One region of the Bacillus silvicola genome, then DNA from elsewhere that is predicted to be linked to it. Evidence: riboswitches for the same ligand, from Rfam matches in the RefSeq annotation. Region 1 holds a riboswitch; each other region holds the start of a gene.
The links. Region 1 has a riboswitch for S-adenosylmethionine ahead of ACP6L7_RS27390 (ABC transporter permease). Riboswitches for the same ligand answer to the same signal wherever they lie in the genome.
Positions count from the first base shown of each region.

Region 2: another riboswitch for S-adenosylmethionine. It lies ahead of ACP6L7_RS08925 (ECF-type riboflavin transporter substrate-binding protein); the one in region 1 lies ahead of ACP6L7_RS27390 (ABC transporter permease).
Region 3: another riboswitch for S-adenosylmethionine. It lies ahead of ACP6L7_RS18145 (bifunctional homocysteine S-methyltransferase/methylenetetrahydrofolate reductase); the one in region 1 lies ahead of ACP6L7_RS27390 (ABC transporter permease).
Region 4: another riboswitch for S-adenosylmethionine. It lies ahead of ACP6L7_RS24135 (sugar ABC transporter substrate-binding protein); the one in region 1 lies ahead of ACP6L7_RS27390 (ABC transporter permease).

Region 1 covers NZ_JBNGVC010000013.1:1,024,259-1,031,785, forward strand. The annotation lists gene ACP6L7_RS27365 (YusW family protein) at 125-592, shown strand; gene ACP6L7_RS27370 (peptide ABC transporter substrate-binding protein) at 617-2,227, opposite strand; gene ACP6L7_RS27375 (ABC transporter ATP-binding protein) at 2,241-3,014, opposite strand; gene ACP6L7_RS27380 (ABC transporter ATP-binding protein) at 3,011-4,021, opposite strand; gene ACP6L7_RS27385 (ABC transporter permease) at 3,978-4,982, opposite strand; gene ACP6L7_RS27390 (ABC transporter permease) at 4,999-5,916, opposite strand; SAM riboswitch class I at 6,053-6,158, opposite strand; gene ACP6L7_RS27395 (DUF3951 domain-containing protein) at 6,330-6,545, shown strand; gene ACP6L7_RS27400 (hypothetical protein) at 6,564-7,067, opposite strand; gene ACP6L7_RS27405 (multidrug effflux MFS transporter) at 7,300-7,527, opposite strand, start outside.
Region 2 covers NZ_JBNGVC010000002.1:352,077-359,603, reverse strand. The annotation lists gene ACP6L7_RS08935 (energy-coupling factor transporter transmembrane component T family protein) at 1-496, opposite strand, end outside; gene ACP6L7_RS08930 (ABC transporter ATP-binding protein) at 489-2,189, opposite strand; gene ACP6L7_RS08925 (ECF-type riboflavin transporter substrate-binding protein) at 2,200-2,748, opposite strand; SAM riboswitch class I at 2,888-3,003, opposite strand; gene ACP6L7_RS08920 (aspartate/glutamate racemase family protein) at 3,155-3,838, shown strand; gene ACP6L7_RS08915 (macrolide family glycosyltransferase) at 3,888-5,066, opposite strand; gene lepB (signal peptidase I) at 5,320-5,850, opposite strand; gene ACP6L7_RS08905 (peptidoglycan D,D-transpeptidase FtsI family protein) at 5,927-7,527, opposite strand, start outside.
Region 3 covers NZ_JBNGVC010000012.1:1,189,258-1,196,784, reverse strand. The annotation lists gene ACP6L7_RS18160 (cysteine hydrolase family protein) at 1-277, opposite strand, end outside; gene metC (cystathionine beta-lyase) at 448-1,611, opposite strand; gene metI (cystathionine gamma-synthase/O-acetylhomoserine thiolyase) at 1,608-2,720, opposite strand; SAM riboswitch class I at 2,815-2,925, opposite strand; SAM riboswitch class I at 3,128-3,237, shown strand; gene ACP6L7_RS18145 (bifunctional homocysteine S-methyltransferase/methylenetetrahydrofolate reductase) at 3,308-5,140, shown strand; gene metH (methionine synthase) at 5,140-7,527, shown strand, end outside.
Region 4 covers NZ_JBNGVC010000013.1:379,521-387,047, forward strand. The annotation lists gene ACP6L7_RS24100 (disulfide formation protein C) at 1-191, shown strand, start outside; gene ACP6L7_RS24105 (thioredoxin family protein) at 204-656, shown strand; gene ACP6L7_RS24110 (DUF1540 domain-containing protein) at 729-944, shown strand; gene ACP6L7_RS24115 (hypothetical protein) at 977-1,228, opposite strand; gene ACP6L7_RS24120 (L,D-transpeptidase) at 1,415-2,176, opposite strand; gene ACP6L7_RS24125 (SDR family oxidoreductase) at 2,398-3,264, opposite strand; gene ACP6L7_RS24130 (NCS2 family permease) at 3,488-4,789, shown strand; SAM riboswitch class I at 4,879-4,984, shown strand; gene ACP6L7_RS24135 (sugar ABC transporter substrate-binding protein) at 5,073-6,185, shown strand; gene ACP6L7_RS24140 (sugar ABC transporter ATP-binding protein) at 6,182-7,527, shown strand, end outside.

The DNA of each region.
Region 1 (7,527 bases):
TTATACAAAAATAAACAACTGAAAACATAATCCCCTCAAAGAAATAATTTATTGTACTTATACATAATTACATGATTTTGGGAAAAACTTGTATAGAAAGAAGTTACATAAGGAGGAATTTATAATGAGAATTTTACTATCAGCTTTATTAGCTCTTATGCTAGTACCTGCATTAACAGGATGTAAAGCTCCTGCAAAAGAAGATACAACTTCTAATAAAAAGACAACTGAAGAAGCAAAAAATGAAGCTCCTGCAGATTTAAAACTAAACTTTAATGAATTTGATTTAAAAGCAGACTATCAAGATACGAAGAAAGACTACGAAGCTGATTATAAAAATGTAGCCGCGGATAAGAAAATGGAAGCAAAACTTGAAGACCATAAAACAGATGTAAAGTTCACAGGCGACGAGGCTATTACAAAATTAAGCCCTCTTCTACAAGAATTAAAATTTGATAAAAACACACCAGATCAAGAAGTAATTGATCAAGTAGTAAATGTATTCAAGCTTGATAAAGACTATCAAAAATTCGCTTTAGAAGTTGTCTTCTCTGATGGAACGAAAAAAGAATATAAAAGAGAAATAAAATAAAGAAGTAGGCAGATGCCTACTTCTTTATTTTTTAATTTTTACGTATCTTAGTTCTGGACTAGAACCGATAATGAATTGGACGCCAGATACTGATGGTTTTTGTAAATATGAAGCACTTGGGAAAATAATTGGGATTAATGGTGTTTCATCAAACATAATGTCTTCTGCTTTATGCAATATATCAAAACGTTTATTTTCATCTTGTTCTGTTTTTGCTTGATTAATTAAATTATCAAATTCTTTATTGTACCATTTCGCATAGTTACTTGGACCATCACCTGCATATAATTCTAAACGGGCACTAGGGTCTAAGTTAGAACCTCCCCATCCCATATAAGCTAATTGGAAATCACTTTGCTTGTATGTGTCGATGTAACTCTTCCACTCTTTATTTTCTAATTTAATATCTACACCAAGGTTTTTCTTAAACATTTCTTGCATTGCTTCTGCTACTTTTTTATGCTGTGTATCTGTAGTGAATTTTAATGTTACTTCAGGTAATGTAGACCATCCTTGCTCTTTCATACCTTCTTCTAATAGTTTTTTCGCTTCCACTGGATCAAATTTTACATAATCGCCTTTTTCTTTACGGAAATCACGACCACCTTGTGTTTTTGCCCCTTCTGGAACGAATGCATATGCTGCTTGTGCATTATTTTTATACAATTTTTCAACGATAAATTTACGATCAACTGCTAATGAAAATGCTTTACGTACTTTCGCATTTGTAAATGGCTCTTTTTCTACGTTAAAGGAATAAATATAAGATGAAAATCCTGCAACGCGTTTATATTCTTTATTTTCTTTTTCTTTCTCAATCATCTCTTGTGGTAAACCACTTAGTAAATCTAATTCTTTTGATTTAAATAATTGATACGCTGTTTTAGAGTCTGGAATAATACGAAACTCAATTTCTTTTAATGTTACCTTTTTATCATAGTATTCTTTATTTTTTTGTACTGTAATTGCTTGGTTATGCTTCCATTCTTTTAACGTGAATGGTCCGTTCGTAATTAACTCTTTTGGATCTGTTTTTAATTTATTATTATCATCAATTGATTTTTTAGATAGTGGAATAAATAATGAACTTGCTAGTTTTTGTTTGAAAGAAGCAACTGGGTATTCAAGTGTTACTTTTAATGTTTGAGGATTAACCACTTGAATACCAACTTGTCCCTCTTCACCTTTTCCAGTATTATATGCCTCTGCACCTTTAATAAAATACATTTCTGTCGCATTCATAGAACCCGTTTTCGGATTTAATAATCGCTTCCATGCAAACTCAAAATCATTTGCTGTAACAGGAGAACCATCTGACCATTTAATATCTTTCTTTAAATGAATTGTATATTCAGTCCCATCAGCATTTACTTCTTCTTTATCCGCTAACTCATTATGGATTTTCCCATTGTTATCCTCAGTATATAGACTTGAAAATAAATTCCCAATTACATATCTCGAAGTAGTATCTGTCGCAATAGCGGAATCAAGCGTATACGGATCACTACTAATATTCGTTACTAATCGATCTCCTTCACCTTTACCAGCACTCGCTTTTTGCGTCTCTTTCTTACCGCAAGCAACAGAAGTAATTGCTAAAACAGTCATAATGACAAACAGTAAAAACTTCTTCATCCTACATTCTCCTTTAACCTGAAATTTTTGGTGTTGATGCTAATAATGTTTTTGTATAAGAATGTCGTGGATCACGGAATACTTCATCCGTATTTCCAAATTCAACAAGTTCTCCTTTATATAGGACAGCCACTTTTTCACATAAATAGTGAACCATCGGTAAATCATGTGCGATAAATAAATATGTATAGCCTTGCTCCTTTTGAATCTTTTGCAGCAGATGTACAATTTGTATTTGCAGTGAAACATCTAATGCTGAAATTGGTTCATCAAGGATTAAAACTTCTGGCTCACATAATAGTGCTCTTGCAATAGCAATACGTTGACGTTGTCCTCCGCTAAATTCGTGTGGATAGCGATCAATATATCGTCTATCTAATCCAACACGCTCTAGTGCATCACCTGCGACCTTATCTTTCAGTCCTTTATCGCCTAAACCGAATGAAATATAGCCTTCTGTTACAATATCGCGTACTTTCCAGCGCGGATTTAATGCAGCTGTGGAATCTTGAAAAATGAACTGTACTTTCTGCAAGAAATCCCGCTTATGAGCTGACTTCAGCTTGTGAACAACTTGACCGTTATAATCAATTTCACCAGACGTTGGACGCTCGATCCCAGCTATGAGCTTACCAAGTGTCGTCTTTCCAGAACCACTTTCTCCAATAATGCCAAGCGTTGTTCCTTTTGGGATAGAGAGTGTTATATCTTTTAACGCTGCGATTTCTTTATTTTTACTTCCATACGTTTTCATTACTTGCTTTACAGTAATTAAATCTGTCGTCATGAGGCATTCACCTTCTCTTTTGATTTCGCTTTATTGTGCTCTAGAATGTGTTGCCAACAATGTGAACTATGCTCCCCAGAATATGTCGTTCTCTCTGGGAAACGATGAATACATTCTTTTATCGCTACTGGGCAACGATTTACAAAAGGACAGCCAAAGCTATTTAATGTTTCAATGGAAGGTGTCGTTCCTTCTATAGCACGTAATACTTTTTCGGAATCATCCATATTCGGAATTGCTTGTAATAAGCTTTTCGTATATGGATGTTTAGGAGAACCTATTACCTCCTGTATCATTCCTTTTTCAACAACACGTCCCCCGTACATCACAACTACTCGATCAGCTACTTCACGTACAAGTGCTAAGTCATGTGTAATGAGTAAAATGCTCGTATTTTGTTTTTCTTTTCGCTCTTTTAATAGCCCCATAATTTGTTTCTGAATCGTTACATCTAACGCTGTTGTAGGTTCATCTGCAATTACAAGTTTCGGATGGCAAGCAAACGCAATGGCCAAACAAATACGTTGCCTCATACCACCACTTAATTGATACGGGTATTGTTCAAAGCGTTTCTCTGCTTCATGTATGCCTAAATCATTTAGTAAGTTAATTGCAATTTCTTTTGCTTCTTTCTTCGATTTCTTTTCATGCTGCAAAATTACTTCTGTAATTTGCCTTCCGACCTTCATCGTCGGATTTAAAGATGAAAGCGGATCTTGAAAGATAAAAGAAATATCTTTCCCGCGAATTTGATTCCATTCTGATTCCTGTAAATTAGTTAATTCCTTTGATTGGAAAGATACATTTCCATCATCAATATGAATTGATTCTTGATTTAACCCGATAATTGATTGTGCTGTAACACTTTTTCCTGAGCCACTTTCTCCTACAAGTGCAACTATTTCACCTTCGTTAATAGAAAAGGAAACATGCTTCACAATTGCTTGCCTACTATTCTCTTTTTCAACGGCCAACGTTACGTTTTCTAAAGATAAGATTTGCGCCATGTTTTTTCTCCTTTCGATTACGTTTTACGATTTTCGGATCAATCGCATCTTGTAAACCATCACCAATTGCATTAAATGCGAACATGATGAGTGCAATCATGATTGCCGGGAAGAATAGTTGCCACCATTCTCCGCTTAGTAACGTCCCAAGTGCATCGTTGGTCATCGTGCCCCAGCTTGCCGCTGGTGATTGTACTCCAAGTCCGATAAAGCTTAAAAATGATTCTGAGAAAATAGCTGCTGGAATGGTAAATGATAAATTTACGATAATAATCCCTGTTAAGTTTGGAATTAAATGCCCATATATAATTTTCATATGAGGTGTACCTAATCGCTCTGCTGCGATAACAAATTCTCTTTGTTTTAAAGACAAGACTTGCGCTCTAATGAGACGTGCCATGCCAATCCATCCCGTTAACGCAAGGGCAATTATAATTGTAAAAAGTCCTGGTTTCATAACGATTAATAGTAAAATAACAATTAATAAGTATGGGATACCGTATAACACTTCAATTCCTCTTATAATCCACTCATCAATTAACGTTCCAAGACGATTACGCCCTCTCACATATCCACTAAACCCTCCGATAAGTACACCGAGCCCTATATCAAGAGCTGCTGCTACCAATCCAACTGTTAGTGAAATTTTCCCACCAGCCCAAGTACGCGCCCAAATATCTCTCCCTAAATCGTCCGTTCCGAACCAATGCTCGCTACTAGGCGGTAAATTAGTTGCTTCTTTTACTTGTTCACTTGCAGTAAATGACGTTAAACTTTCGCCAATAAGCGAGAAAATAATAATTAGTAATAACGTCACAGCCCCTAAAACTGCTATAGGATTTGATATAAACTTGCGAAACACTTCCTTTTTTCGGCTAATTGTTTGCTGATCTTTATTTATCGTTAATTCTTTTTTCTCTTCATTCGTTAATAACTGGTCATTAATTTCATAAGCCCCCATTTAAATATTCCCCTCCTTACGTAATAGAACGAATACGTGGATCAACAATACGATGAATGATATCTGTAATAAAGATACACATAATTAATAGCGCACTATAGAAGATGGTTGTTCCCATAATTACCGGATAATCTCGGTTAAAAATACTATCTACAAAATATTTTCCTAGACCAGGAATTGAAAAGATTTTTTCAATCACGAAAGTTCCTGTTAAAAGTCCAGCCATTAATGGGCCAACAAATGTAAGTACCGGAACAATTGCATTTCTAAGAGCATGTCTTATAATGATTTTCTTAATTGGTATACCTTTCGCTCTCGCTAGCTTAATATAATCACTCTGCAACACTTCAATCATATTAGAGCGAACAAATCTTGTAATAACCGCGATTGGCCCGAGCGCTAATGCGAAGGAAGGTAATACAGTATGCTCGAAGGTTCCCCAGGACGCCACTGGTAGTAATTCAAATTGGATGGCGAATACTTGTATAAATAGTGGCGCTAAAATAAAACTAGGAATAGAAATACCGAGAATCGCAAGCAAGCTCACACTATAATCAATCACTTTCCCATGATATAGCGCGGCAAATGTGCCTGCGGCAATCCCGACTAACAATGAAATAACAAGTGCTTGTAGACCAATAATTGCTGATGGACCAAATCCTGTCGTTATAATCTCTGATACGCCTTGCCCCGTCGATTGAACGGATTCACCAAAGTCAAAATGAACTACACCGTCTAAATAAGCAACATATTGATTCCATAACGGTTCATCAAGATGATACTTCGCCCTCATATTTTGTATCACTTCTTCAGGAAAGATTTTCGCATCTGATGAAAATGGATCTCCCGGAATAATATGCATAATTAAAAATGTCACTGTCGTAATAACCCATAATGTGAAAACCATAACTGATAGTTTTTTAACAACATACACTCTGATAACCCCCTAAACTCATAAATTTACTTTGTTTTATTGACGTATCTTTCCCATTACTCCCTTTTCTCTTCTTAAAATACAAAAAGCCTTGATCTTAAAAAATAAGATCAAGGCTTAATAAACAAAGGCCCATCACTTATCTTTCAAGACTTGCTTGCTGGAATTAGCACGGTGTTCATCTTACAGAACCCGCTGCTGAGGTGTCATAGGGCCAGTCCCTCTACCTCTCTGGATAAGTAAATTGCTATATTATTATTTGGTTCAAATTGTATATTTCGAATTATAATTCTGAAAAAAAGAAAAGTCAATCAAATTGGATATATTTAGAAAAATCAGTTTTTAATGGCGTTATTTCTTAAAATCACTATTTTAACTTATAATAAAATTAATTACTTTAAAGGAGTTATACGATGGATCCCTTACTTCTAGCCAGCATAGGATTGCCATTAACAATCGTCATACTCGTCATCATCGGCTTCTACAAACTCTTCATTAAGAAAAAACGTATCACTTCTTTTTATACTCCATTCGATAATATTACTGGACAAACAATTTCAGAATTTCACGAAGAACAGAAAGTATTAGTATCCGAGGATGAAGATGGAGATGGTAAGAAGAAAAAATAACCTTGCGCATGCGCAAGGTTATTTTTGGGCCTCTGTTTGAAAACGTTTATAGTATGTCGATGCTGTTGCAAAATTAATTTCTATATCACGAATCAACGAGGAGTCTTCTTCTTCTGCTAACTTCTGCAATTTTTTCATTGATTGTTCTGATTCATTTAAGAAACCAACATATAATTCATGTTCCTGTTCTTTCGACTTCGGAACACGAATTTCTTTACGCATATGATCAATATCTTCTAACATGCCCGTTGTTACCTGTTTCACGTCTTCCTTATATTTAGCATTAGTTATTTCCTTACCGCCCTTTTCTTTTGCCACTTCAAATAACTGTAACGCTTTATTAATTTCTTTGTTCATTTTTGCATCATACTTTTCATGTACCTCTTGATACACTTTCATATCTTCTGTCTGTTCAGTAGATTGCTCCACCTTTTCTTTCGGTTCTTTCGCTTCTTTATTCCCATTACATCCTGCTAGAAGGAGCATACCTCCCATTACAGCAATACCCAAAACCTTCTTCATCTTTAATTCTCCTTTTATCTACAGCTACTTCTAATTATAGTTTCTTTTATCTCCACTTGTTTTATTATACCGAGAACATCCTAAATTTTGTACTTAAGATGATTCCTTAATATATATACCCACATTTTTGTCACAGTATCGTCACTTTATGCAAGTAACTTTTGCATGGGTTATTTCAAAGAAATGAAAAAAAGAGCTGATTCAAAGAAATGTTTGAATCAGCTCTTTTTTGTTAAGCCTCTAAATTTTGTTTTTGTTGCAGTTCAAACTGCTTTTCACTTCTTTTTGCCATGAATAAATAACATAACACAGCACCAATTTCACAAAGAGCTATAACAACACCCATAGGAAGTGCGGTATTGCTTCCACCAATACCTACTAGCGGCGCTACAAGTGCTCCTGAGATGAACTGTAATAATCCTAGTAAAGCTGATGCTGTTCCTGCAGCCTGTTTTTGATT
Region 2 (7,527 bases), on a different contig from region 1:
TTATATATTCAGATTGAATGCTTGGTATATAACGCAGTGCAATATTTATTGCATATGTAATTTTATAAGGAACAGCAAATTTATTTAAGCTGCTCACAAATTCACTTGGATGAGTTGTATAAATAAAGAGAAGTGTAAATGGTAATAACGTAAAATATTTCAATGAAAGTGTAGCTGCATAAAATAAAGTTTCATATGTAATTGTTGCATAACCTATATAAAAAAAAGAGGTATACGATCCCGTTAATTCCGATCCATGGGTGGGCGTAATAAAAAGAATCATAACGGAATTTAATAAACTAAATGTAAATATAACGCTGAAAATAACTATTATTTTACGCAATTGAATTTTTGCAATTAAGAGGCCGATACATCCAACAATAAATAAAATTAGCAATATACGAAAATCAAAAAATAAAAAAGTAAGTGTCATACAAAATATAAATATAGATAATTTAATTGCACCATCCATACGATAAAAATACGTATTATGCATATTCCTCCCTCCTATTAGCCTCAATATAGAGTTTCACAAATGTTTCTGGAGTTGGAATTCCGCTTAATTTAGCTAGTTTTATTAATGAAATCTCCCGTAGATTAGCTCTTTGTAACATTTCTTGATCCCCTAAAACAGCAGATACAGTATTGTCCGCAATAATTTTCCCTTCATGCAGAACTACCGCTCGATCTGCATATTCTAAAGCAAGATTCATATCGTGTGTGATAATAATAAAGGATATGCCCCTTCCAGCCAATTTTCTAATAAACGACATAAACTGTTTGTAATGGTAATAATCTTGTCCAGCTGTCGGTTCATCTAATACAATAATTTTTGGGTTTGTTATAAGTACAGATGCAATAGTAAGCCTCTTTTTTTGTCCATAGCTTAATGCCTGAATTGGCCAGTTACGAAATGGATATAATCCACAAATTCTTAAAGCTTTTTCGACTCTTGTCTCAATCTCATCTTTAGAAACCTTTTTTAATTTTAATGAATATGAAACCTCTTCTAAAACAGTAGGCTGTGTAATCATTTGATTTGGATTTTGCATAACGTAAGAAATAACTTCCCCGCGTTTACGAATAGACCAAGAATTAATATTTTCTCCATCGAATGTTATTCTCCCATTCTTTGTTTTATTTATTCCTATAAGAGTATGAGCTAATGTCGATTTCCCTGCTCCATTATGACCCAATAACGCTACTATTTCTCCCTCTCCTATTGAAAGGTTGATATCTTCTAAGGCTGTATGTTTGTTATTGTACGTAAATGATAAATTTTCTATCTTGCATAAAGCTTTTTTAATATATTTATTTTTTGATGAAACTTGCTTCTGCATCCAGTTTTTTAATAGGCTATGAACGCCTGCATTACGAAGATTTTCAATTGGAAATACCCTAACATTATTACTGTCAAAATTTAATTTCTTTAGCGCCTCTATATAAATAGGTTCTCTTAGTCCGATATTTGGTAATATATTAGAATTTAAAATACTATCCGGTGAACCAATGGCAATAACTTCTCCCTCGTCTATTAAAATAATTTTATCTAAATCAAGGTTTAAAATTTCTTCTATTCGATGTTCAATAATTACAATTGTTTTATTATATTTCTCATGTATATTTTTAATAAGTTCTATTGTATTCAAACTACATGCAGGATCCAAATTAGCTAACGGTTCATCAAATAATAATATATCTGTATTTGTCGTTAGCAGACCTGCAAGAGAGACTGTCTGTTTTTGGCCTCCTGATAATTCATGTGGACTTTGTGTATGAAAGTCCTGCATGCTTACCTTGTTTAAAGAATCCGTAACAATCTTTCTCATTTCTATTTGATTTACACAATCGTTTTCTAATGCAAATGCTACATCCTCTTCGACAGTAAGACCTATAAATTGTGAATCTTGATCTTGTAATATTGTCCCTACGTGTTTACTCTGTTCAAAAACACTACCTTTTCTCGGGTCCTTTCCAGCTATTAAAATGTTACCGGTACTTATCCCTTCGTAAGAAAATGGGATTAGCCCATTTATACAATGCGCTAATGTTGACTTACCTGAACCACTTCGTCCAGCGATAAGTACCTTTTCCCCAGGATATATTTGAAATGTAATATTTTTTAAAGTAGGCTGCATGGCATGCCTATATTGAAAGGTAAATTGTTCAAAAGAAATAATTGGTTGCATGTATTCATCCCTACTTTTCAATTTTTAAATGTGTATGTTTCTTATTTGATTTCGCTAATCCGATCGTGATTGGTAAGCCAAGAACTAAAAATACGATAACGTCTGCAATTGTTGCGCCTAGTACTTGTATAACTATTTTGTCAAACGGTTCTCCCATCCCAATAATATCGAATGCTCCAGCAAATATAATAGCAATGACAATACCAATTAACCCTGCAATTGCAAAATAAGAAATATCACGGTTATTATACGTTCCATGTTTTACACTAAAACCAACTCTTTTTTGTATGAGTCCCATTGCAAAACCAATAATACCTGAACTAATAACCCATCCCCACCAAATACCCCAACCAGCGATCGTATCTGTAACGGTATGACCGATGAGTCCTATTAAAAGTCCTGCTACCGGGCCAAATAACGCTCCAAAAACTGTTAAAATAGCCAATGCGGGTTTAATAAATGTATTCGGTGCGATAGAAAATCCCCAAAGCCCTAATACCCCGTATAAAGCTGCTCCAATTCCAATAGCTACTACTAGCTTTGTCGTTAATTTGTTCATTACAATTCCCCTCTCGTATTATTCAACTTTTAATACTCTATATTTCTTTTGAAAATAAATTATGCATCGACACTTCCTTTCTATACAACAAAAAATGACCTCTTAAATAAGAGGTCATTTTCTTTCACGTACAAGAATCCCCTTATCTTTCAAAAGACACATAATGTCCTCTGCGGAATTAGCACCTTCCTATGTAATTACATAGGGGTTGCTGAGGCTTCATAGGGCCGTTCCCTCTACCTCTCTGGATAAGTATTAATTTGTAATTCGTATTATGGCACTAAGAAAGATAAATTTCAACACTTTTCTAATTATTTTTATTTTTTATTAAATAGTGCATTCAAATCATTGTATTCTTATCGGAATTATGAAATAATAAATTCAAAATTGTTACAGGGGGGAATGTATGATGAAAGTAATTGGTTTAATTGGTGGGTTAAGCTGGGAATCTACATCACTATACTATAAACATATTAATACTCTAACACTCTCTCAATACGATCAAAATGCGAAGCTAGTTTTATATAGTATGGATTTTGGAGAAGTAACTACTTTATTACAAAACCATCAATATGAAGAAGTGAAAAACAAATTAGTCACAGTTGCTAAAAAGGTTGAAAAGTCCGGGGCGGAATGTTTACTAATGTGTTCAAATACGGTCCATTTATTTGCTGAGGAAGTAGAACAAGCAATATCAATCCCACTTCTTCATATCGGTGATGTAAGTGCTAAAGAAATGGTAGAACAGAATATAAAACGTATCGGACTATTAGGAACAAAACAAACGATGGAACAAGATTTCTATACATCAAGACTAGCAAAATATAACATTGAGACAATTATCCCAAATGACGAAGAAAGAACTTTTATCCATCACGTCATATTAAACGAATTAAGTAGAGGCATTATTTCAGGAACTTCAAGAGAGAAACTAATACAAATTACCAATTCATTAATTCAAAACGGTGCGGAAGGTATATTACTAGGCTGTACTGAAATACCATTGCTTATTTCCCAAAATGACCTTACTGTTCCTGTTTTTGATACTGCTTTTTTACATGCAAATACTGCTGTACAATTTGCTGGATAATAATATAAAAGCATAAAGGTAGATCCTCTATGCTTTTATATTGTCCGAACTATTTATTTAAAAGAGCATCAATAACTGCAATGGCTCTTTTGGAACCGCCACACTCTAAAAAACTTTCATTCAGTTTTCGAATGCCATGTTTATACTTTTTATTTGAAAGAACATCTGTTACCGCCTCTTTTAAAGTTTGCACATTAACATGCTCTTTCAATAATCTATGTGCTGCCTCAAGCTCAGTTAATCTTTGCGCTATCATAGGTTGATCTTTATCATGTGGTATTATCACAAATGGGACATTGTAATAAATTGCATCGTGCACACTATTCATTCCACCATGTGTAATAAAAACATCTGCTTCACTTAATATTTCTGATTGAGGTACGTAAGGGGCTATAATAAAGTTGTCTGGTGCTTGCTTAATTTTTGAAATATCATTTCTATCACCGATCGCCATTACTACAATCCCTTCGAAATTTGAAAAAGCATCAATACAAGTATTAAAAAATGGTTCGAGCCCTTCAAGAAGTGTTCCCATTGAAATATAAATAACTTTCTTTTTTGAAAGCAATTCAAGTGGAAACTTTGCATTTGTTTTGCGCTTTATAATACTCGGTCCAATAAAAACATTGTTTTCTCCGAACGAATCGCTATTAGGTTGAAAATAACGACTTGTATACACGAGACTAATATCTCCCTTATTATGCATAAATTGAAGATTATTTTTGGGCTTTACTCCAAATTCATGTTCCATTTGATACAGTAACTTTTCAGAGAGTTCATCGGGTTGGAATTGTATTTCTGCATTTGGATGAAAAGGCAAGGTTTCCAATAATTCTGGTGGAATTAAAAATATAGGAGAGGAAACTATGCCTGGAACTTGTAAATATTCCTTTACTAACTCTCCGGCACCAAATATATCATAAACTACGAAATCAAAATTTATGCTTTTACATAATTCTTTCGTAATTTCTAATATATATAAAGAAGTTTGAACATGTACATGAAAGAAAGATTTTAATCCATATGAAGTTTCATTATCAATAGAAATCTCCTTTAATAAATCCGGATGAGTATGTACAATAGCCCCCAAAACTTCAAGCCTTTCCTTAAAGTTTTCCGTTGTAATATAGTGTACGTTATCTCCTCTTTCAGTAAAGGCCTTTACTAAACTTAATGTAGGATTTACATGTCCCTCTGCAGGAAAATTAATTATTAAAATATTCAACACGTATTTCTCACTCCTTACAATTCAATGTTCTTATTAATCGTACTGTTATTATTACAAGCAATCTTCCTCTAATAGTCCCAATATGCTTACTACTTTAGGTTGATAAATAATTATCAGTCATCGGAAAAGGCATCTACATAAGTAGATGCCTAACTGTGATAAGGAGTGTTCTGTGAGGTTAGGATAAGCTTTTCTGCTTGTCCTATGCTATCAATATATGAATTATTTTATAAAACGTGAATAGTTAATAGAATTATTTTAACCATTTTATTTGATCAAATGGATAATATACCATTTTCACTTTACCTATTACATGTGACTCATCGATAAGTCCAAGTGTATTCCTACTATCTTTACTATGATTTCGATTATCACCTAATACAAATAATTTATGCGAGGGAACTTTCATTTCTCTAAAGTTTGAAAAATGATTTGATACTTGTGACATATCTAACTGTATATACAACTCATCTCGCTTTTTACCGTTAATATATACCACATCGTTTCTTAATTGTATGTTATCCCCTGGTAATCCAATAATTCGTTTCACGTAGTATGTAGGCTCGTCTTCTTTTTTTATTATTACAACATCACCATGATGAAAAGAAGAAAAATAAACACTAGCCTTATTAACTAGTATGCGATTATTTTCATTCAAAGTAGGTTGCATCGAAATTCCCTCTACCATACAAAATAAAAATGACTTATTAATAATAATAATTCCTATTATAATTAAAATATAGCTACATATTTTTCTCCAATCTTTTAGAATCAATTGCTTCATATATACCTCATTTCTAATCTATTCGTATGTAAAAACGTCTCTAGTTCATATAAATGCCAGAGACGTTTCGTATATTTTAATTCTCCTTAGAGTCATCTATTTTTGGTGCTTCGCCAGTTAATCGCTTATTTTTTAAATCAAAATAAGCATCTAAAACTTCTTTTCCAATATCAGAGTTAATACCAGACTTATCATTTATAACCCATGGTACTACAACGGAAAATGCTACTTCTGGATCATCATATGGCGCATATCCTGCTAATGTTAAATTATAGCATTCTCTACGATTGCCTTTCTCATTTCTCCCAATATCACTTTCTCCACCGTATACAGTCTGTGCAGTTCCTGTTTTTCCAGCTGGTTTATAGGGTGCTTTTTGGAACGCCCTTACTCCCGTTCCATCCCCTTCTTGGAATACTTTCCTAAAGCCTTCTTTTACTTGATTGATATATTCTTCTTTCATATCAATTCTATTTAAAACAACGGGTTCTATTGATTGTACTACTTTACCGACCTCATCTTTTTGAACGGTTTGTTCTCTAATTTCTTGAAGAATTTGTGGTTTCATACGATACCCGCCATTTGCAATAGTTGAAATATATTGTGCAAGCTGAAGTGGTGTATACGTATCATACTGACCAATAGAAAAGTCTAATAAGAAACCTGGCTGATTATCTTTTCTCCCAATTTGCCCCGCTGTTTCATTCGGTAAATCAATACCTGTTGGAACACCTAAACCAAATTGTCTGAAATAATATCTCATCTTATCAAAGTATTCTTGTTTAATATCTAGTGAACTGTTCTTTACATAATCCACACCGGCAATTTTTAATGCTGTGTTAAACATATAAACGTTAGAGGAAACTTGTAAAGCTCTTAGGTCATCTATATCTCCAAAATCTTTCCATGACTTTTTCTCCTTAGTTCCTTTAAACTTCATAGGTGCATCATAAAAATGTGTTCCCGGTGTTATAGCTTTTGTTTCAAATCCGGTTAATACTGTAGCACCTTTAACAGTTGATCCAAGCTCGTATGAACTTGTCAGCGTACCTAAAGCGTAATCTTCTACTTCCATTTTCCCATCTTTTTCTACAAGTCTTTTCCCAGCCATCGATAATACTTGGCCGTTTTTCGGATTCATCATTACAACGAAAGCACGGTCTAACATTGATTCTGAACCTTTATATGCCTTTAATATTTTTTCTATACTCTCTTCTACTTTTTTCTGTAATTCCATATCAATTGTTAACGTTAAATTCTTGCCGCTTTTCCCTTCAGAAACTGTCTCCGTTCTAATTGTATTACCTTGTTTATCAGCAATACTTCTTACTTTTTCTTTCGTGCCATGAAGTACATCTTCGTATTGCTGTTCGATGTAACTTTTCCCGACCCGGTCATTCCGGCTATACTCCCGCACTAAATAATAATCTAATCGTTCACGTGGTAATCCCTCATCAGCATTCGAAACATTTCCAAGGACTGAACGGAATAAGCCATCATTTACATAGAGCCGTTCCCAATCAACTGATGCGTCAACCCCAGGGAGATTTGCTAAATTTTCGCTAACCACAGCATATTCCTTTTCACTAACATCTTTTTTTATAATTTGAGGTACCATTTGATAACCTGAAGTCATTTTACTTTTAATAGCTAACACTTCTATGTCTTTTGCTGTTA
Region 3 (7,527 bases), on a different contig from region 1:
AGTTTGTTTTATAAAATGAATTGGCATGTGTTTTACTTACAAAAAAATCTTGTTCTTGAACATCTAGATCGGTATGAATAGCCCAAAGTTCTTTTTCGGGTACTAAATCATCATCGCAATGTTGGACAAAAAGGATTGGTTTATTTGATTTTCTATATGAAGAAATTCTTTTATTTACTTTTGTAAGTAAATTTTGTAAATCAAATAAATGTTCTCCGCTATAACATACCCCATTTTGTAAATCGATAACGATTAAAATATCTGCACAAGTATCCATTATTTTTACCCCTTTTTATTTCTTAATATATCAATAAATCCATTACTTGGAAATAGATGATATACTTTTATTTTTTAATGAACTATACAAAAAGAAAAAACATTAAAATGAATATGCTAGACAGCATAAAAAGAAGATATGATAACTTAATTTCATATCTTCTTTTTTCTCTATGCATTTACAGGTTCTTCTACGTAAGAAAGAGCATTTTCAAAATCGGATATTAGATCGTTAACATTTTCAAGACCGACAGATAAGCGAAGCAATGAATTAGAAATGCCTCTTTCGTCACGTGCCTCCTGTGATAAAGCTGCATGTGACATTTTTGCGGGATAGGAAAGAATAGATTCAACAGCCCCTAGACTAACCGCAAAAACGGGTAGTTTAACTTTCGATAAAAATTGGCGGAGTGCATCTTCTGATTGTAAAGTGAAAGATAGGACAGCCCCAGCTGATGTTGCTTGAGATTGTTGAATATCATAGCCAAGATGTGATTGTAATCCAGGATAATAGACATTTTGGACTTTAGAGTGCTCTTGTAAATAATGTGCAATTTTATTGGCACCTGCAGCTGAGTGCTCAAGACGTACATGCAATGTTTTTAGGCCGCGAAGTACGAGAGAACAATCTTGAGGACCTAAAATAGCGCCAAATGCATTTTGTAAAAATCCAAGTTTTTGAGCGAGTTCAGCATCTTTTACGACTGCTAATCCGGCAGTAACATCACTATGACCAGCAATAAATTTTGTGGCGCTATGAAGAACGACATCGGCGCCAAGATCAAGCGGCTTCTGGAATAGTGGTGTCAAAAATGTATTATCAACAAATGTAAGAGCACCAATAGATTTTGCGAGTTTAGAAACCTCGCGAATATCTGTTACTTTTAAAAGTGGGTTAGATGGTGTTTCTACATAAAAGAGCTTCGTATTCGATTTGATATTTTGTTTTATTGCTTCTAAATTGGTCATATCAACAAATGTATGTGAAACACCGTAACGAGAGAGAACTTCAGTTATAATCCGGTAAGTACCTCCGTATACGTCTTCTGAAATGAGTACGTGATCGCCTTGTGAAAGCAGTAGAAAAGCAGTAGAAATCGCTGCAATGCCTGATGCAAAGGCGAACCCCTTTGTTCCGTCTTCTAATAAAGCAATGATATCTTCCAGAGCTTCACGAGTTGGATTTCCAGATCGGCTATAGTCGTATTTGCCAAAAGTATCTACATCAAACTGGTGAAATGTTGATGTGTTATAAATGGGAACGTTAACAGCTCCTGTTTGAGTATCATGTTTATACTGGTTGTGTAGTAAGAGTGTATCGATAGAATAACTCATATTCTTACACCTTCTTTTACAAGTTTAATGGCTTGCTTTAAGTCTTGAATTAAATCGTTACTATTTTCAATGCCGACGGAGAACCGAAGAAGGCGATTACATACACCGTTTGCCGTTCTGATTTCTTCAGGAATATCAGCATGCGTTTGCGTTGCTGGATAAGTCATTAAACTCTCTACACCACCAAGACTTTCAGCAAATGTGATTAAGGATAAAGATTGTAAGAATGGATTAATCCATGTTTCATCTTGAAGGCGAAACGAAATCATACCGCCTCTTCCTGGATAAAATACATCTGTCACACCGTCTTCATCATTTAAATAAGCAACAATGGCTTTCGCATTTTCTTCATGTTGTCTCATGCGAAGCGCTAAAGTTTTCATACCACGAATTAATAGCCATGAGTCAAATGGGCTTAAGACAGCACCGGAGGCATTATGATAATGAGCAATTTCTTCACAAAGTTCTTTTCCTTTTGCCACGACAAGTCCGCTTAGTACATCGTTATGCCCGCCTAAATACTTCGTTGCACTGTGAAGTACGATATCGGCACCTTCTGTTAATGGTTGCTGTATATAAGGAGTGTAGAATGTGTTATCTACAATAAGAAGTAGTCCGTGTCTTTTCGTTACACTTGCGACAGTGGCAATATCAGTAACTTGCATTAATGGATTAGTCGGCGTTTCTATGAAAATAGCCTTCGTTTCAGTTGTGATAGCTTTCTCAATTTGTTTAATAGATTGTGTATTTACGTATCTACATCGAACATTCCATTTTTTTTCATGCTCAGAAAATAATCGATAAGTGCCCCCGTATAAATCTTCAGACACAATAAGTTCGTCTCCGGAACGAAATAGTGAAAGGACGAGGAGAACAGCGGCCATTCCTGAGCTACAGGCATAACCTTGTTCGCCATATTCTAAGTCTGCGATTGCCTGTTCTAAAAGACCACGAGTTGGATTTCCAGTTCGTGAATAGTCAAAGCCGGTAGATTTACCAAGTCCTTCGTGACGATAAGCGGTTGAGAAATAAACGGGTGGATTAACAGTTCCTGTTGTGGTTTCGCTACGATTTCCGATTTGTGCTAGTTTTGTTTCGATAGTTGACATGTGAAAATTCCTCCTTTTTAAATTGAACGAGTAGTTGAATATAAAATAAAAAAAGCCTTCTAAGAAGAAGGCTTTCGGATTGAATAGAGTCTTCTTCTCATCTGTCAAATCTTTAACAGTTTGCTGGAATTAGCACCTTATTAACAAATTGTTAATGGTTGCTGAGGCGTCATAGGGCCAGTCCCTCTACCTCTCTAGATAAGAATGTTCGTATGAAATTTTTATTATGTTTTTAACTTTACAACAAAAGTTAATTGAATTGCAACTTTATTTTAAATAATTTTTATTTTCCCGCAAGTGTCATTGACTTTTATATTTGTGCATGCTAAATTTATAAAAAATTAACAAACATTATTAAAAGGGGAACGCATTTCCTTTTAGCTACATAAATAAAATAATAAAGACAACTCTTATTGAGAGCGGTGGAGGGAAAGGCCCTGTGAAACCCGGCAACCTTCAAACGAAATGTTTGAAACGGTGCTAATACCTGCAAAACGAATGTTTTGCATAATAAGAGGAGGAATAATTATGTCCCCCTCTTCAAAGTGAAGAGGGGGTTTTTATATTGATAGAAATGAGGGAGATTCGTGAAATTACTAGATTTATTATCAAAAGGAATTGTAATAGGTGATGGTGCAGTTGGAACATTATTACATTCGCATGGTTTACAAAGTAGTTTTGAAGAATTGAATTTGTCTGATCCGGACTTAATTATATCGATTCATAAACAATATGTAGCTGCTGGAGCGGATGTTATCCAAACGAATACGTATGGGGCAAATGAAGCGAAATTACGTATGTATGGCTTAGAGAATCAAGTTGTTCAAATTAATAAAGCAGCAGTGAAGATTGCGAAAGCATCTGTTACAGAAAGAAATGCAATTTTAGGAACAATTGGTGGTATGAAACATATCGGAGCTGTTACAACAACTGATATGGAAAGGGAGTTTATGTTACTTGAGCAGGCAGGTGCTTTATTAGAAGAACAGGTTGATGGATTGCTATTAGAGACTTTCTATGATGAATTTGAATTACTTCATGCTGTTAAGGTGTTACGAAAACAAACGAATATTCCAATTGTAGCCCAATTAGCGTTACATGAGGCAGGTACGACTCAAAATGGAAATGATGTAAATGAAATATTAAAACAGCTTTTAGATTACGGTGCGAATGTTGTTGGATTGAACTGCCAACTAGGACCACTTCATATGACGGAAGCTTTTAAAATGATATCGATTCCTCAAAATGGCTACTTGTCAGCATATCCAAATGCAGGTCTCCCGAATTATGTGGAGGGACGTTACGTATATGAGGGAAGTCCGGCTTATTTCGAAGCGATGACACCGAAATTTATTGAGCAAGGTATTCGGTTATTGGGTGGTTGTTGTGGTACTACTCCAGAACATATTGAAAGTATGAAGCGTGCTACTCTAAATGTTACGCCTGTAATAGAAAAGGACACGATTCAAAGACCAAAAGTAGTTCATACACACGAGAAACGTTCGAAATCTCACGTCACTCTAGCAGAGAAAGCAAAGAAACAAACGACAGTTGTAGTGGAACTAGACCCACCGAAAACATTAGACACGCAGCGTTTTTTTGAAGGGGCAAGAGCATTGAAAAGAGCTGGGGCAGACGCTATTACTCTAGCAGATAATTCACTAGCATCGCCTCGCGTTTCTAATATGGCAATGGGTGCATTATTAACGAAGCATGATATTCCAGTATTGACTCATTTAACGTGTAGAGACCATAACGTCATTGGGCTACAATCTCATTTATTAGGTTTATCGGCGTTAGGGATGGAGGAAGTGCTAGCTTTAACTGGTGATCCAGCGCGTGTTGGCGATTTCCCAGGTGCAACTTCTGTATATGATTTGTCCTCTATTGAGTTAATTAAAATGATTAAAGAAATGAACGACGGGCGTTCCATTTTAGGGAAATCAATTGGCCCAGCAACAAGATTTTCTGTCGGCGGTGCGTTTAATCCGCATGTAAGACATTTAAAAGCAGCGGTTAAGCGAATGGAACGGAAAATAGATGCCGGAGCGGAATATTTCTTAACTCAGCCAATTTACGATATAGCGTTAATTGAGGAAGTGTATGAAGCGACAAAGCATTTGGAACAACCTATCTTTATTGGAATTATGCCTTTAGTAAGTAAGCGGAATGCAGATTTTCTTCATTTTGAGGTGCCAGGTATTACTCTTCCTGAAGAAATACGAGAGAGAATGGATGGGCACGAAACGAAAGAGTCGGCTATTGAGGAAGGGATTCGTATTTCACAAGAGTTAATCGATACGGCAATGAAATACTTTAACGGTGTTTATCTTATTACACCATTTTTAAAATATGAAATTACAGAACATCTCGTGAAATATGTAAGAGAAAAGCAAGAAGTGAAAGAGGGTATTAATTGATGAAGTGTATAGAAGAAAGATTACAAAATAGCATTCTAATATTAGATGGTGCAATGGGGACGATGATACAGCAAGAGGACTTAACTGCGGAAGATTTCGGAGGAGAAGAGTACGAAGGGTGTAATGAATATTTAGTAGAAACAAGACCAGATGTTATTTTAAAGATTCATAAAGCTTATATTGAAGCTGGAGCTGACATCATTGAAACAAATACATTTGGTGCGACGAATATCGTATTAAGTGATTATGAGTTGTCTCATTTAGATGAAGAACTAAATGAAAAGGCAGCACTATTGGCGAAGCAAGCTGTTAAAGAAAGCGGGAAGGAAGTATATGTTGCAGGTGCGATGGGGCCGACAACGAAAGCGATTAGTGTTACAGGAGGAGTTACATTTGAGGAACTGATTGAAGCCTATACAAGGCAGGCGAGAGGGTTATTGAGGGGCGGAATTGATGTATTACTTGTGGAGACGAGTCAAGATATGCGTAATGTGAAAGCTGCTTATATTGGAATTCAAGCAGCTTTTGATGAACTAAATAAAACGGTTCCTATTATGATTTCTGGAACGATTGAACCGATGGGAACGACTTTAGCGGGTCAAACGATAGAAGCCTTTTATTTATCGATAGAGCATATGAAGCCGTTATCGGTTGGATTAAACTGTGCGACTGGTCCGGAATTTATGAGGGAACATATTCGTTCATTATCTAATTTATCGGAGTGTTATATTTCTTGCTATCCAAATGCAGGTCTTCCTGATGAAGATGGACATTATCATGAATCTCCATCTTCTCTCGCGGAAAAAGTAAAGCGATTTGCCGAAGAAGGTTGGGTTAACATTATTGGTGGTTGTTGTGGTACAACACCAGAACATATAAGAGCAATGAAAGCAGCGCTAGCAACTCTTAATCCGCGTGAACATCATGAACGAGAAGGGCATGGAATTAGTGGATTAGAGGCATTGCAGTATGATGATTCTATGAGACCTTTATTTGTAGGTGAAAGAACGAATGTTATTGGATCGCGTAAATTTAAACGATTAGTAGCAGAAGGGAAATTTGAAGAGGCCGCTGAAGTGGCAAGAGCACAAGTGAAGAAAAATGCTCACATTATTGATATTTGTATGGCGGACCCTGATCGTGATGAAATAGAAGATATGGAAAATTTCTTGGCAGAAGTTACGAAAGTGTTAAAAGTACCGATTATGATTGATTCAACAGATGAAAATGTGATGGAGAGAGCTCTTACTTATATTCAAGGAAAAGCTGTTATCAACTCTATTAATTTAGAGGATGGAGAAGAGCGTTTTGAGAAAGTGACACCTCTTCTTCAAAAATACGGTGCTGCTATAGTTGTCGGAACAATTGATGAAGATGGTATGGCCGTTAGTGCAGAACGAAAGATAGAAATTGCGAAAAGAAGCTATGAATTACTTACAAAGAAGTATGGTATACGTCCGTCTGATATTATATTTGATGCGCTCGTGTTTCCTGTAGGGACAGGCGATGAAGAATATATCGGTTCAGCAGCAGCGACGATAGAAGGAATTCGTCTTATAAAAGAAGCGTTACCAGAATGTTTAACGATTTTAGGCGTGAGTAATATATCGTTTGGTTTACCACCAGCTGGACGTGAAGTATTAAATTCTGTCTTTTTATATCATGCAACGAAAGCAGGGTTAGATTACGCGATTGTTAATACGGAAAAATTAGAGCGCTATGCGTCAATTCCAGAGGAAGAAAAGCGTCTTGCGGATGCGTTATTATTTGAAACGACGAAAGAGACGTTAGAAGAATTTACAAACTTTTATCGCGTGGCGAAAAAGAAAGATGTTATTGTACAAGAAACGCTTACGCTTGATGAACGACTAGCCAACTATATTGTAGAAGGTACGAAACAAGGATTACACGAAGATTTAAGTCTCGCACTTGCAGAAGGAAGAAAACCTCTTGATATTATTAATGGTCCACTTATGACAGGAATGGATGAGGTGGGACGATTATTTAATAATAATGAGCTGATCGTTGCTGAAGTATTGCAAAGTGCTGAAAGTATGAAAGCTGCTGTAAGTTATTTAGAGCCACATATGGAATCTAGCGAAAGTGCGAAAAAAGGGAAAGTATTATTAGCGACCGTTAAAGGGGACGTACATGATATTGGGAAAAATCTTGTTGAAATTATTTTATCGAATAACGGATATGAAATTATTAATTTAGGAATTAATGTCCGATCGGATCGAATCGTTCAAGAAGTACAAGAAAAGAAACCTGATATTATTGGTCTTTCTGGCCTGTTAGTAAAGTCGGCACAACAAATGGTAACAACTGCTGAAGATCTAAAAGCGGCGAATATTGATATTCCAATTGTTGTAGGTGGCGCAGCACTA
Region 4 (7,527 bases), 640 kb from region 1:
CTTGTATTTCTTTATATCATTATGCAATTCAAAAAGTAGCAGCATTTTCAGCTGCTGGGGCAGCTTGCGGCCGTGTGCCATGTACGGGAGAATACATAAACTGGTTCGGTTTTGTGACAATCCCGTTTTTGGCACTTATCGGCTTTATCACAATCGCTGTTTGTAGCTTTATTGTCATCAAAAACAAATAAGGAGATGAAAGAATGAAAAAAATGCTTATATTTGGCGGTATTATTATCGCCTTGTTCGCAGCAATATTCGCTGTAACACAAATGGAAGAAAAAAACGCTACTAGCCAAAAAATTGATAATGCTACTGATAGTAAGACAAATGGCCCTGACTACTATACAAATAAAATCTCTCTTTCAGATCTCCAAAAGAATTTAAAAGAGAAAAAAGAAGAAACAGTATACTTTTATCAAACATCTTGCGTTCATTGTCAAAAGCTATCTCCTATCGTAGTACCAATGGCTAAAGACTTGAACGTTGATATGAAAGTTATGGACATTGAAAAAATAGATGCTCCTTGGGATGAATATAAAATTAAAGGAACTCCAACAATCATTCACTTTAAAGATGGCAAAGAAGTAAGCCGTATTAGTGGTGAACAACCGGAAGACAAATTAAAAGAATGGCTTGAGCAAACGAAAAAATAACGAGAAAAGGAAACTCCTTCTATACATGAAATGGACGTAAAATCCCACACTAATGTATAAGGAGGGGGTTTTATGCCTGAAGTAAAATGCTCTGTTTCCAATTGCTCATTTTGGGGACAAGGTAACTTTTGTCAAGCAAGTGCAATCGTTGTTCAACCGGATGCACAAGAGGCTGGTCAGAATACAAATGATTCGTATACAAGCGCTACTTTAACAAACGAGACGCTTGAAAGTTCTGTAACAACGAGTGTAGAAACTTGTTGCCATACATTTAAACCAAAATATTAAACGTAAAAGCATACGATTAGTCGTATGCTTTTTTACATTCCTCTCCAAAAATCATGCATCATAAAAAAGTATAAAATAACGAGAAGGACCGTCCCGCATAAAGTGATGCGTCGATATACACTCTTCTCCCCTTCCCTCGCTTTAACAAACGCCCAAATAAATCCGACGAACAATATTAAATCAATATATGGAACATAAAATGAGAAGACGAGTAACGCATATAAATACACGATAAATAAACAAGTCGTGATTAAGAAAATCTTAAATGCAAATTCACTTTTCATAATGTGACCGCCCCCCAATCTGTACTGTATTATATTCAGCAAAACATAATAGTTGCTGTTTCAATTTTTTATCCCGCTATTTACATGAATCCCAATTAGTATAAGTTTATAATCAGCAAAGAAGAGCAATTCCCCCATTAAGTTTCACTTCATCACAAATAAGCTACCGCCTATACACGGTAGCTATTACGGAACATCATATTTTCTTTTATATATATTACTTAAGGTCGAATAAGGTAATTGCTCATAACGAATTTTTTCTCCCGTTTCATCAACAATATACAAATTGCTTCCTATATAATATATTCCATCTTTTCGTTTGGAGTACACTGCGTATTTTTCATTTGGCAATACCGTTTTTACTTTCGTCAATTGTCCATTTGGTTCTTGCCAATATATATTTACACGGTCTACTAGCGTAAGTATTCCAATTTGTCCTTCTTCTACTTTACGACCATTCCAACTCACAACACGATAACCAAGCTTATACGCCTCATATTCGGGACTCGTATAAAAACGAGAAATAATTACTTTCGTCTGTAATTGTACCCGTTCATATAACCATTGTATGTCCCGATCATGCATGCGAATACAACCATTCGACTCCCTGCTCCCAATCGTCCATTCCCGATCTGTTCCATGAATCGCATATTCCTTTTTATCCAGACCTAACCACCTCGTACCGAGAGGATTATTCGGCGCACCCCCAGGTATTTTTTTTCGATGGTATTCTTTATTTTTATACTTAGTTATAATACAAAAATTCCCTTCAGGCGTTGGGGTGCTATCTCTTCCTGTCGTTATCGGAAATGTTCTCGTATAGTTTCCCTCTTCAAAAAAAGACAGCTGATTCGTTTTAAGGTTAACTAATATTAAATGATCTGTATTAGCAAAAACACTAGCTGGTAGGCAGAAAAATAGGATTATGATTAACCATACTTTCTTCATCTAAATCCTCCCTAGCACTAACATAATAATAAAGTGAAACTTTACTCAGTGGAGGTTTTGTCCATCCCCCACTGAGTATTAGCCCGCACCAATCGGGCGTTTACGGGCAGCAGGGCTCCCATCTAACTTCTTTGCTCCAGCCAAATTTTGAGATGGAGTCTTACTGCCCGTAAATAGCGGGATAAATGCAATTAGCTTTACTTTGCTCTTATAAATGAAAACTATCCATTTACAATAACGCCCCCATTTACATGTAGCATCTGCCCTGTTACATATGCCGAATCATTAGACGCCAAATATACATACGCAGGCGCTAATTCATACGGCTGACCAGGTCTTTTCATAGGAACATTGCTCCCGAACTGTGATACTTTTTTCTCATCAAAACTTGATGGAATAAGCGGTGTCCAAATTGGACCTGGTGCAACACCATTTACACGAATCCCTTTTTGTACTAATGATTGAGATAGCGATCTTGTAAATGCGACAATTGCTCCTTTCGTTGCAGAATAATCAATCAACGTTTCATTTCCTTCATATGCAACGATAGATGCTGTGTTTATAATTACATCCCCTTGCTTTAAATGGGATAGCGCTGCTTTTGCAACATGAAAATAAGAAAAAATATTAATACGGAATGTCGTTTCTAACTGTTCCGCTGTAATATACTCTAGTCCTTGCTGCGGATATTGCTGTGCAACGTTATTCACAAGCACATTTAAACTCCCCAGCTGCCGGACGGTCTCTTCCACAATATCTTTACAATGTTGTTCACTACTCAAATCCCCCGGCAGTAATACACAATTCACGCCTTCTTTTTCAACAAGTTTTTTCGTCTCATTTGCATCTTCATCCTCGTCTAAATAAGCAATCGCAATATTTGCTCCTTCTTTTGCAAAAGCGATGGACACAGCTCTCCCAATCCCACTATCTCCCCCTGTAATTAATACATTCTTTCCTTTTAACTTTTCACTTCCTTTATAATTTGGATCTTCAAACTTTGGAAGAGGATTCATTAATGATTCAATACCAGGCTGTTTATGTTGATGTTGCGCTGGCATTGTTAAAAAGTTTTTTTGCTGTGGCATAACTTCCTTCAACTCCTTTCTCCTTATAATGTGCACAATATTAAAAACTACTTACACATGAACAACCGCAATTCCCACTCGTTTTTACGGTTAATATTCAAATTCAAGACATAAAATATGGATTGTTCTAAAGTTTTTATGCAAAACTATTGCAAAAAAGTCAAAAAACGAATATTATATATAACTGTTGTGAAAATTATTCGTAAAAAGAAAGGATGTTTATATGTTTAACCTTTCAAAACATAAAACTTCTATTAAAACTGAAATTATGGCAGGTATTATTACCTTTTTAACAATGGCATATATCATTGTCGTAAACCCTGTCATCCTTGGGGATGCAGGCGTTCCATTTGAACAAGCATTTACAGCTACTATTATCGCCGCTGTTGTCGGAACATTATTTATGGCAATCTTTACAAACTTACCAATCGCAATTGCACCAGGTATGGGATTAAATGCTTACTTCTCTTACTCTGTTGTAAAAGCTCATGAAGGCATGACTTTCGCAATTGCATTCTCTGCTGTATTCGTAGCAGGTATGATTTTAATCTTGTTATCATTCACATCTTTCCGTACGAAATTAATGGAAGTAATTCCCGAAAACTTAAAACATGCACTTACTGCTGGTATCGGTCTTTTTATTGCTTTTATCGGTTTGCGCTTAACAGGAATTGTTACAAAAAATGATGCAAACTTAGTTGGGCTTGGTGATCTTCACTCTGCTCCAGTTCTACTAGCATTAGCTGGCCTTGGAATTACAATTATCCTTATGTCTTTAAATATAAACGGGGCACTATTTATCGGAATGTTATTAACTGGTATTATCGCTTACTTCACAGGGCAATTAACGTTCTCAAACGGCGTTACATCAATGCCTGGATTACCAGAAGGAATTATCGTTTCAAATCCAATTACTGCTGTATCTGATGTAATTAACTACGGATTATACGGCGTTGTGTTCTCATTCTTCCTTGTTACACTATTTGATACAACTGGAACATTACTTGGTGTAGCACAACAAGGTGGATTCATGAAAGATGGAAAGCTTCCAAAAGCAGGACGAGCTCTTCTATCTGACTCATTCTCAGCAACAATTGGAGCTATGTTCGGAACAACACCATCAACAGCTTACATTGAATCATCTGCTGGTGTTGCAGCTGGTGGTCGTACTGGTTTAACAACTGTTACAGTAGCTGTTCTATTTGCATTAGCAGCATTCTTCGGACCGTTAGTGAGCGCTGTTTCTGGCGTTTCAGCTATTACAGCACCATCATTAATTATCGTTGGTAGTCTTATGATGGGTTCAGTTCGTCACATCGATTGGGATACGTTCGATGAAGCATTCCCAGCATTTTTAGTAATCTTAAGCATGCCACTTACATCAAGTATTTCAACAGGTATTGCACTTGGATTTATTTCATACCCACTTATGAAAATGGCAAAAGGACAATTCCGCGCTGTTCACCCACTTGTGTATTTATTCGGAATCTTGTTCGCTTACCAATTAGTTTTCTTACCACATTAAAATCCCTCTTCCTGAGGGATTTTTTTTATAAATACTGTTTGACAACACCATTCATTTGTGAAATAATTCAAAATAGTTAAATATTCGATGTCTTATCAAGAGCAGGTGGAGGGATGAGCCCTACGAAGCCCGGCAACCGACCCATTTATGGGCACGGTGCTAATTCTTACAACACATTGTGTTGAAAGATAAGAGTAATATGATAAGACGTCTTTTCTATATGAAAAGGCGTTTTTTATTTTCACTCCCTCCTCTCTCTTCTTAGTTTAGGAGGGATTTTTTTATGAAAAAATTATGTTCCATCGTACTTATTTTTCTCTTACTTACATTAACCGCTTGTACAAATGAACAAGATGCGATTTCATCACAAAAGCAACAAACTGTGAAAAAGGCGCCTACAACGGTAGAAAATCACTTACAAACAGAAGTTCCAAGCCAAATGAAGAAGCCATTAAAAATCGCATTAATTATGCAAATGTCCATCGGAACTTTTTCCTCTCAATATATTGAGGGCGTCAAAAAACAAGTCGAGCTATTTGGCGGTAGTGTACAAGTCTACAATTCTGATAACGATTTAGCAAAAATGGCTGCAAATTTAGATACTGCTATTAATTCAAAAGTGGATGGTATTTTAATTGATCACGGCCGCTCTGAAGCACTAAAACCTGGAGTAGAAAAAGCGTTACAGGCGAATATTCCCGTAGTTGCGTTTGATAACGATCTACGCTTGCCAGGTGTGACAATTATTGATCAAGATGACTATAGTCTTGCATGGAAATCATTAAAAACGTTAGCGGAAGATTTGAATGGACAAGGAAATATCGCAGTCGTATGGGTTGGCGGATTTGCTCCAATGGAACGTCGCAACGTTATCATTGATGCTTTTTATAAACGTTATCCAAATATAAAAGAAGTTGCACGATTCGGTACTGCTAGTAATAACACACCGCTTGATACACAAACACAAGTAGAAGCTTTATTAAAGAAATATCCGAAAAAAGGAGATTTACAAGCTATTTTCGCTTCATGGGATGAGTTCGCTAAAGGAGCTGTTAAAGCACTTGAACAAGCTGGTCGTACAGATATAAAAGTATATGGCATTGACTTAAGTAATGAAGATTTACAACTCATGCAAAAAGAAAGCTCACCTTGGACTGCTACAGCTGCAACTGATCCAGCTGAAGTAGGTAAAGTTCAAGTACGATTTTTATACAAAAAAATTGCTGGTGAACAAACGCCAGATATTTATTCACTAGAACCTTATTTAGTAAAGAAAAGTAGTTTACCAAAAGAAAATATAACAATGGATCAATTATCAAAACATATAAACGGTTGGGGAGACTCAAAAGATGCATATTCTCCTTGGATGAAAAAATTAGAGAAGGAGAAAAAATGATGACATTCTCTCTTCAAAACATTACACATTCTTATCATGTAGCTACACCTGTTTTAGAAGATGTTTCTATTCATATTCAAAAAGGAAAAGTACACGCTTTACTAGGAATGAATGGTGCGGGAAAAAGTACTTTACTAAAAATAGCAACTGGTGAAATCCAACCAGTTGCTGGCGATATAAAAATTGATAATCAGTCTGTTTCCTTCACTTCACCACGTGATGCAAAAAAGCACGGTATTTCTTTCGTAACACAAGAAGTAGATCATGGACTTATTCCGGGATTATCTGTATTAGAAAATGTACTAATTGATCATTTAGCAATGCAAAATAAAGTACTATTTTCAAAGTCCAAATTAGTTGCACTCGCTAAACAACATTTGCAAATTGTACAAGTAGATTTAAATGTTTCAGAAGATGTTTCAAACTGCTCATTACATGAAAAACAATTACTTCTTATCGCAAGAGCTTTATCTAACAATACAACTTATCTTTTATTAGATGAACCTACTTCTTCTCTTGGACCAAAGGAAGTTGAAACCTTTGGGAAACTATTAAAAGATTTGACATCAAAAGGAATTGGCATCCTCCTAGTTTCTCATCGTTTATCAGAGATTCGAAATTTCGCGGATGATGTAACTGTACTACATAACGGTAAAGTTGCCCTTTCTCAAGCCATTACAACGATTACAGATCAACAAATTGTTGAAGCAATGACTGGAAAACAACTTACACTTCCTATTAATACAGCACCAAAAATCGGGAGCGAGGAAATATTTAAAGTACAAGAGCTTCAATTACACGAAGATCATTCTCCCCTTTCTCTTACAATACGAAAAGGAGAAACTGTTGTGATATACGGATTAATTGGAAGTGGAAAAACAACACTTGCTGAAACTTTATTTGGTGCTCGTCATACTTATCGCGCAAAAATAGATGGTCACAACATAACAATTAAAACACCGCGAGATGCGATTAAAGCGAAAATCGCACTTGTACCAGAAGAAAGAAGAAAACAAGGTGTATTTCTTTCGGAAGATATTATAAGTCACACTAATTTACACCAATCAGGTTGGAGACGAAAACAAACCGAATTAAATAATGCTACTACGGTAATTTCTTCTTTCAGCATTTCACCCAATGACCCAAAAGCCTTTATTCATTCACTTAGCGGTGGAAATCAACAAAAAGTCTCAATTGCAAAATGGAATGGATTCAAACCTAATCTATTTCTTTTGGACGAGCCAACTAAAGGTGTAGACATAGCTGCGAAACAAGACATTTTTCAATTCATTCGCAACATTACAGAAAACGGGAGTTCCGTAATTTATTTCACAGGAGAACA